Regions from separate parts of the Streptomyces sp. NPDC107500 genome, predicted to be linked through region 2. Evidence: riboswitches for the same ligand, from Rfam matches in the RefSeq annotation. Region 2 holds a riboswitch; the other holds the start of a gene.
The links. Region 2 has a riboswitch for cyclic di-AMP ahead of ACZ67M_RS06560 (M23 family metallopeptidase). Riboswitches for the same ligand answer to the same signal wherever they lie in the genome.
Positions count from the first base shown of each region.

Region 1: it holds a riboswitch for cyclic di-AMP, as region 2 does, so the genes downstream of both, ACZ67M_RS15475 (transglycosylase SLT domain-containing protein) here and ACZ67M_RS06560 (M23 family metallopeptidase) in region 2, are expected to answer to the same signal.

Region 1 covers NZ_JBVJPF010000003.1:832,298-836,503, reverse strand. Annotated here, with positions in the region: gene ACZ67M_RS15485 (GNAT family N-acetyltransferase) at 1-140, opposite strand, end outside; gene ACZ67M_RS15480 (HAD family hydrolase) at 407-1,207, shown strand; gene ACZ67M_RS15475 (transglycosylase SLT domain-containing protein) at 1,223-1,714, opposite strand; cyclic di-AMP (ydaO/yuaA leader) riboswitch at 1,718-1,873, opposite strand; gene ACZ67M_RS15470 (polyprenyl synthetase family protein) at 2,441-3,451, shown strand; gene ACZ67M_RS15465 (LolA family protein) at 3,730-4,206, shown strand, end outside.
Region 2 covers NZ_JBVJPF010000002.1:86,990-91,195, reverse strand. Annotated here, with positions in the region: gene ACZ67M_RS06580 (aspartate aminotransferase family protein) at 1-156, shown strand, start outside; gene ACZ67M_RS06575 (helix-turn-helix domain-containing protein) at 284-901, shown strand; gene ACZ67M_RS06570 (DUF6126 family protein) at 898-1,020, shown strand; gene ACZ67M_RS06565 (tyrosine-protein phosphatase) at 1,049-1,846, opposite strand; cyclic di-AMP (ydaO/yuaA leader) riboswitch at 2,273-2,432, shown strand; gene ACZ67M_RS06560 (M23 family metallopeptidase) at 2,435-3,355, shown strand; gene ACZ67M_RS06555 (SGNH/GDSL hydrolase family protein) at 3,561-4,206, shown strand, end outside.

The DNA.
Region 1 (4,206 bases), on a different contig from region 2:
ACCCGCGCCCGCGGCCGGACCCGGCCCACGGCTTCGGTGAACTCCGGTTCCATGAACGGGTTGCGCGGCGCCGTCGACTTGGCGCGTATGTCCCGCCAGTGCTGCCGTTCCCCCTCGCCCAGCTCCTGTGGCCTGAGCACGCGTACGCGTCCGCTGTTCAACCCGACCCCCCGATCAAGTCCCCCCTGGACAACAGGAAGGTACCCCGGGGGCCGACCCGGGGGGTAGGTAGCAGACCATGTTGTTGCCAACCGGTGCACAGGCCTTTAACCGGCTTTAGCCGATGATGTGCCAGGTTTCGGACATGTTCGTGCGTCGTCGTGCGCGTTCGAACGTACTCGCCGCGTCCTCGTTCGGAACCGGTCGCGGGTGAGTCGGACGGGTGTCGCGTCCGTATTCTCTGATCATGGACCGCACCGCATACTCACTCGTCGCCACCGATCTCGACGGCACGCTGCTCCGCGGCGACGACACCGTCTCCGAACGGTCGCTGGCCGCGCTGGCGCGGGTGGCCCGGGCGGGTGCGCGGCACCTGGTGGTGACGGGGCGCCCGGCACCCCGGGTGCGGCCCCTGCTCGACCGCCTCGGGTGCACGGGGCTCGCGGTGTGCGGGCAGGGCGCGCAGGTGTACGACGCCGGCGCGCACCGGATGCTGTGGTCGGTCACCCTGGACCGGGAGCTGGCGGAGACCGCGCTCGGCAAGATCGAGGCCGAGGTGGGCCAGGTGTACGCCGCGGTCGACCAGGACGGCGTCGACGGCCTGACCCTCATCGAGCCCGGGTACCTGATGCCCCACCCCACGCTGCCCGCGGTGCGGGTGGAGCGGCGCGACCAGCTGTGGCGCACCCCGATCAGCAAGGTGCTGCTGCGCCACCCCGACCTGAGCGACGACGAGTTGGCGTCGACCGCGCGGGCGGTGGTCGGCTCCCTCGCGACGGTCACCATGTCGGGGCCCGGCACGGTGGAGCTGCAACCGTGCGGCATCACCAAGGCGACCGGCCTGGCGCTGGCCGCCGAGCACCTGGGGGTGGGCCGGCGGCACACGATCGCCTTCGGCGACATGCCCAACGACATCCCCATGTTCGACTGGGCGGCGCACGGCGTCGCCATGGCCGGTGCCCACCCCGAACTCAAGGCGGTGGCCGACGAGGTCACGACGACGAACGAGGACGACGGCGTGGCCGTCGTCCTCGAACGGGTCTTCTGAACGTCCCGGTGCGGCTCAGTAGGCGCCGAAGACGTTGTCCATCGAGCCGTACCGGTCGGCCGCGTAGTTGCAGGCGGCGGTGATGTTGGCGACCGGGTCGTACGGGTCCCAGGAAGTGCCCTCGACGTGGTACGCCTGGAAGGTCGGGTCGATCACCTGGAGCAGACCCTTGGACGGGGTGCCGTTGATGGCGTTGATGTCCCAGTTGTTGATGGCGAGCGGGTTGCCGGACGACTCCCGCATGATGTTGCGGTGAATGCCCTCGTACGAGCCGGGGATGCCGTGCTGCGCCATGACGTCGAGCGACTCGCGGATCCAGCCGTCGAGGTTGTCCGGGTACGTGGTCGCCGCCGTGGCGGCCGTCTTGGTGGCGGCCGGGGTGGCCGCGGACGCGCCGGTGGCGCCGATGAGCGGCAGGGCGAGCACCGCGACACCGGTGCCGGCCACGGCGAGCCTGCGGGCGATGCGGGTGGTCCGGGCGTGACGGTTCTGACCGTTGGCAGACATCTGTGTCCCTCTCCTGACGCCTGCGAGGTGAGCTGTCGGGTTCGGGCGGGGAGGTGCCCGGCCGCGCCCTGACGGGTACGGCTTCACCCCGAGCCGCTCCGGTGGTGACCGGTGCGGCGACTTACCTGGGTCCCCCGCTCCTGCCGGCGAGTGAGTTGAGTGGATGACTGTGTGTGCGGGCGATGGCAGGATTCGGCGTCCGCCCGACAGGCCGGGAACGTATGCGAGAGCACATGTCCGAAACAAGTGCAGGAATCACCCAACGTCCTGTTGACCTTGGTCTGAGGCGTTTGGGGCTCTTGATCCTTTGCGGTTGCCAAGCCTCAACTGGCTTGCGGCGCAAAGGGAGGGCACAGGTTGCGGCGAGGTTGCCCGAGGGGGCTCCCAAGTGAGCCAACTCACGGGCCTCAACAAGCGCGGCAAAACGGGCATTAGTCCCAACTATGTCCCAACCGGCCCTCGATGCGGTGCGCTTCGCCCGTCCGGTGTTTTCGGCTGCCGGGCGGGCATCCGTTCGGGGCCGGGGAGGCGATATTGGTATCGGGCAATATGTGGTCATATCGACCGATCAAAAACATACCGCTCATGATCCGATACCGCCCGGCCTGTAACGGTGGGCGCTAGCGGTGATCGAAAGGTGACCGGATACGCTGACTCGAGTGGTGGCAGCGACCTATCGACAAACCAGGTAATCGCCAGTGGGCACCAGCAGACAGGAGACCCCTCGTGACCGTCGTCGGGCCGTTCGGGCTGAGCGTGCGGGACCAGGCTCTGGAAGCCGATGTCCAGGCCGGATTGGTCGCGGTCGAGGAAGGGTTGCTTGAGGCAACCAAAAGCGAGGTGCCCTTCATCACGGAGGCCGCCCAGCACCTGGTACGGGCCGGCGGCAAGCGGTTCCGCCCGCTCCTCGTGATGCTCTCGGCCCAGTTCGGCGACCCCTATGCCCCCGGGATCGTGCCCTCGGCCGTGGTGGTGGAGCTGACCCACCTGGCCACGCTGTACCACGACGACGTGATGGACGAGGCCGCCGTGCGGCGCGGGGTCGCCAGCGCCAATGTCCGCTGGGACAACTCGGTCGCGGTCCTGACCGGCGACTTCCTGTTCGCCCGCGCCTCCCAGATCCTCGCCGACCTCGGGCCCGAGGCGGTCCGCGTGCAGGCCCTCGCGTTCGAGCGGCTGGTCACCGGCCAGATCCTGGAGACGGCCGGCCCGCAGGACGGCCGGGACCCCGTCGACCACTACCTCGACGTGCTGGGCGGCAAGACCGGCTCGCTGGTGGCCGTCTCCTGCCGGTTCGGCGCGATGATGTCCGGCGCCGACGAGACGGTGGTGGACGTACTGACCCAGTACGGCGAGCGGCTCGGCGTCGCCTTCCAGCTCGCGGACGACGTCCTGGACATCGCCTCCGACTCCCACGAGTCGGGCAAGACGCCCGGCACGGACCTGCGCGAGGGCATTCCCACCCTGCCGGTGCTCCGGCTGCGCGAGCGCGCGGCCAGGCTGGGCCTCGCCGAGGACGTCGCGCTGAGCGAGCTGCTCGACTCCGACCTGAGCGACGACGCCCGGCACGCCGAGGCGCTGCGCCTGCTGCGCGCCCACCCCGCGCTGGAGCACGCCCGGCGGGACACCGTCTGCTACGCCAGGGAAGCCCGCGCGGCCCTGGCTCCGCTGCGGGAGTGCGAGGCGAAGGCCGCGCTGGTGGAACTGTGCGACGCCGTGGTGCACCGGGCCGGCTGAACCCCGCCCCGCCCGTGCGCGGCGCCACGGGCGGGTGCCCTCCGCCGGCGGGCGGCGTACCCGTCCCCTACGGGGCGGGGGAGGAACCGCCCGTTGGTGTCATCCCGCAGGAGTACGTGGAGTTGAGCCCGCGGTCTGACGATTGCGCTCCGGTGATTTGGTCAGATGGACACCACGGAAACACCAATCCTCACCGATTCGGGTGAGAATGGCGGCTCACGGGTGAACGAGTGCGAGGTCGCGAGACAGCCGCCGCCGACGACGGAGGTAGGGCACAGATGGCACCGATCGATTCCGACGACAACACGACCCCCGGGGCGGGCGAGGAGCTGAGCACCCGACGGCGCAAGGCCGCGCGGTACGTCGTCCCGGTCGCGGTGGTGGGAGTGGCGGCCGCGACGATCGGGCTGGTCCCCGCTCTCGCCGACTCCGGGGACCCCGACCTGCCGAAGGTCACGGCGGAGGAGCTCGTCCAGAAGATCGCCGAGTCGGACGTCCAGCAGCTCTCCGGCACCGTCCGGATCAGCACCGACCTGGGCCTGCCGGACCTCGGCGGCCTGGAGAGCGGCCTGATGTCCGGAATGTCCGGCGATCCGGGCGGGGACGGCAAGGACGGCGGCTCGTCCGCCGACCCCTCGGCCAAGCTCACCCAGCTGGTCTCCGGCTCCCACACCCTGCGCGTCGCGGCCGACGGCCCCGACCGGCAGAAGGTGTCCCTGCTGGAGGACGCCGCCGAGTACAGCCTCATCCACGAC
Region 2 (4,206 bases):
GTGATCAAACTGATCCCGCCCCTGATCATCGACACCGCGGACGTGGACCGGTTCGTCGACGCCTTCACCGAGGTGATGGACGACGCGCACAATGGCGGCGGTCTGATGTGGGACTTCGGCAAGACGCTGGTCAAGCAGGCGGTGGCGCACCGCTGAGTCCGTCGGTGGCCGCCCGGCGCCGGAGCAGCCCTGAGGCTTTGCCTCAGAGGCCGCTCCGAAGCTTTGCCTCAGAGGCAAGAAATTTGCCCGAAGGGCAAGATTCGGGCTGAATGGAGCCATGAGCATGAGCTCCTCCGAGACCGGACCGGCCGACGGCGCGGTCGCCGCCGTCGCGCCCCAGCTGCGTGAGCTGCGGCGGCGGGCCGCCCTGACCCTGGAGGCGGCGGCCCGCGCGGCCGGGCTGTCGCCCGCCCACCTCTCCCGCCTGGAGACCGGGCAGCGCCAGCCCTCGCTGCCGATGCTGCTCGCCCTCGCCCGCGTCTACGGTACGACCGTCGCCGGGCTGCTGGGGGAGGCGCCCGCGGACCCGGACGCGGTGATCCGCGCCGCCGAGATGGAGCCCACGGCCGCGGGCGGCTGGACGTACCGGCGGGCGGGAGCGCCGGGCCGGGGCATGCAGGCCCTGCGCGTCGAGGTGCCGTACGGCTCCCAGGGCGACATCGTGCGGGTGCACCCCGGCGAGGAGTGGCTGCACGTGCTCAGGGGCCGCCTGCGGCTGCGCCTCGGGGACACCGAGCACCGGCTCGGGGTGGGGGACGGCGCCCACTTCGACTCGCTGACCCCGCACCGCATCGCCGCACAGGACCCCGAAGGGGTCGAGCTGCTCTTCGTCCACACCCTGCTGCAGAGCCCGACGGCCGCGCTGTGCCTCGGCCCGACGACCCCCGGGGAGATGCCGTGAGTTCCATGGAGGAGAAGTTCCCGCGTGCCCTGTGGGTCCGGCTGCTCATCTACATCGCCCTGGGCCACGTCTTCGGCGGCTTCCTCTACCTGCTCTTCGAGGTGGGCGCGAGCCGCTAGCGGTCGTGCGGGTCGGTGCGGTACCGGATCAGTCCAGCATCCGCTCGCGCAGCCGCTCCCGGGTCGCCGGGGTCAGGTGCAGGCCCTGCTCCAGGTAGGCGTCGACGCCGCCCCAGGTCTCCTCGACGGTGTCCAGGGCGGCCGCCAGATACTCGGCGCGGGCGTCGAACAGGGGGCTGAGCAGCTCCATGACCTCGGGGGAGTAGGCCGAGGCGGCGGAGCTGCCGCGGCGCACCTTGTAGCGGCGGTGCGTGGCGTTCGACTTGAGGTAGTCGTCGAGGACGGCATCGCGCTCGACGCCGAGCGCGAGCAGCGTGACCGCGATCGACAGGCCCGCGCGGTCCTTGCCGGCCGCGCAGTGCATCAGGGCGGGGACGCTGTCCTCGGCGAGCGCGTGCAGCACCCGGGAGTGCTCCGCCGTGCGCTCCGTGATGATCGTCCGGTAGGACGCGATCATGCGCTGGGCGCCCTTGCCGTCGGCCAGGATCGCGTGCAGCTGGTCGAGGTCGCCGTCGCGGACCATCTTCCAGAACTCGGCGCCGTCGGCCGGGTCGCTCAGCGGCAGGTTCACATTGCGCACGCCCGGCAGCTCGACGTCGGGGCCTTCCAGCTTCTGGTCCGCCGCGTTGCGGAAGTCGAAGATGGTGTGCAGGCCGAGGGTGGCCAGGAAGGCGGCGTCCTCCCCGGTGGCGTGCGCCAGGTGCCCGCTGCGGAACAGCACGCCCTGCCGCACCCGTCGCCCGTCCGCGGCCGGCAGTCCGCCGACGTCCCGGAAGTTGCGCACACCGGTCAGCTCGGGTTCGGTCGACGGGACCTGCTGCGTCACGGGGACTCCTCCCACTCCGCCCCGCCGACGCTGCTCGGCGGCGGGCTCGCCTCGACGATACGGCATCCCCTGTATGCGCCAAGGACTTGTCCACAGGGCGTTAAGGGTTACCTCGGGCTTTCTGTCCGAATTGACGCCTTGATTCCAACTGGCGCTGAAATGCGAATAGGTGGAGAAGTGGCGCGTGAGCAGCGTCATATCCGTAACCGTGCGTCGTCCGTCATGTCCACGTAATCAAGCCGGTTTGCAAGGACGTTCACTCGGAATGCCATTCCCCGAATCGACGGAGTGTGACCGGATATTCCCGTAAAGGATCAATCGGAACACCTTCCGGTGGAACTCTTCGCTTGTCCGGGTGCGTCTTGGTCGCTTACGTTCACCACCGATCCGGACGGACGCCTAATCCTGCCGCCGACCGGAGCCCACTCTCATCCACCACCCGTACCCGGCAGGAGCGGGGGACCCACAGGTACGAATGCCTGTTCCGGTTCCCGGAACGGCTTGGGGTGAAGCCGCGTTTCGGCGCGGCCGGGCATCTCCAGCCCGAACCCGACAGCTCACCTCGCAGGCGCCGGAGAGGAATTCGCCATGCCCGCGAAGGGTAAGCACCGCCGTACCAGGGCCATGCGCCTGACCCGCGCCATCGCCGTCGCCGGAACCGGTGGCGCCGCGCTCGCGCTCCCGCTGATCGGGGCCGCCGGCGCCAACGCCGCCCCCGCGCACTCCGTTTCCGAGCAGTCCGTGCAGTCCGTCGCGGCGACGGCGAAGAAGGCCGCCGCGAGTGGCGCCGAGAAGAACTCGGACGCGCGGACCTACACCGTCAAGAGCGGCGACTACCTTTCCCGGATCGCCGACGACCAGAACGTCGACGGCGGCTGGAAGAAGCTGTACGAGGACAACCGCGAGGCCATCGGTTCGGACCCGTCGCTGATCCACCCCGGCCTGAAGCTCTCGGTCGGCGCCAAGGCCGCCCAGTCGGAGAAGCCGGCCGCGGAGAAGCCCGCCGCGGAGAAGCCCGCCGAGGCGGAGAAGCCCGCCGCCAAGCCGGCCGAGAAGTCCACGGACGCCGAGAAGGCCTCCACCTCGGACGCCGGCACCAGCAGCGGCTACACCTCCCCCGTCGCGGGCGCCACCGTCGGTACCCCGTACCACCAGTCCGGCAGCATGTGGTCCAGCGGCTACCACACCGGCACCGACTTCGTCGTCCCGACCGGCACCCCGCTCAAGGCCGTCGGCGCGGGCACCGTCGTCTCCGCCGGCCCCGGCGGCGCGTACGGCAACCAGGTCGTCATCCAGCTCGCCGACGGCCACTACGCCCAGTACGCCCACCTCTCCTCCCTCTCCGTCTCCGCCGGCCAGTCGGTGACGGCGGGTCAGCAGGTCGGCCTCTCGGGTGCCACCGGCAACGTGACCGGTCCGCACCTGCACTTCGAGATCCGCACCACGCCGGACTACGGGTCGGACATCGACCCGGTCGCGTTCCTGCGCTCGCACGGCGTCTCTCTCTGACGCACGGCAAGGGCGCAGTCCCCATGCCACCGAAGGCCGGACCCCGATCCCCGGGTCCGGCCTTCGGTGTATTCCGCAATTGACCAAGCCTTTAGGAGTGGCCTTTCTCACCGACCGTCAACCCCTTCCTACGGTCGCGTAGGTCACATTCCAAGGTGAATCATGGCTCGATGTGGCAGACGATTCGAAGAATGACAGCAGAGCAGTGATCGGGTCGTACGTGGCGCTGGGGGACAGCTTCACCGAGGGCGTCGGCGACCGCGGCCCCGACGGGGCGTTCGTCGGCTGGGCCGACCGATTCGCCGTACTGCTCGCGGACCGGCGCCCCGAGGGCGACTTCACCTACGCGAACCTCGCCGTGCGCGGCAGGCTGCTCGACCAGATCGCGGCCGAACAGGTCCCCCGGGTCGCCGGACTCGCACCGGACCTCGTCTCGTTCGCGGCCGGCGGCAACGACATCCTCCGGCCCGGCACCGACCCCGACGAAGTGGCCGAGCGGTTCGAGCGGGCGGTGGCCGCGCTGGCCGAAGCGGCCGGCACCGTCCTCGTGACGACCGGTTTCGACACCCGCGGCGTGCCCGTGCTCAAGCACCTGCGCGGCAAGATCGCCACGTACAACGGGCACGTCCGCGCCATCGCCGACCGGTACGGCTGCCCGGTGCTCGACCTCTGGTCGCTCCGCAGCGTCCAGGACCGCAGGGCGTGGGACGCCGACCGCCTGCACCTGTCCCCGGAGGGTCACACACGGGTGGCGCTGCGCGCCGGACAGGCCCTCGGCCTGCCCGTGCCCGCCGACCCGGACCAGCCCTGGCCGCCGCTGCCCCACCGCGGCGCGCTGGACGTCCGCCGGG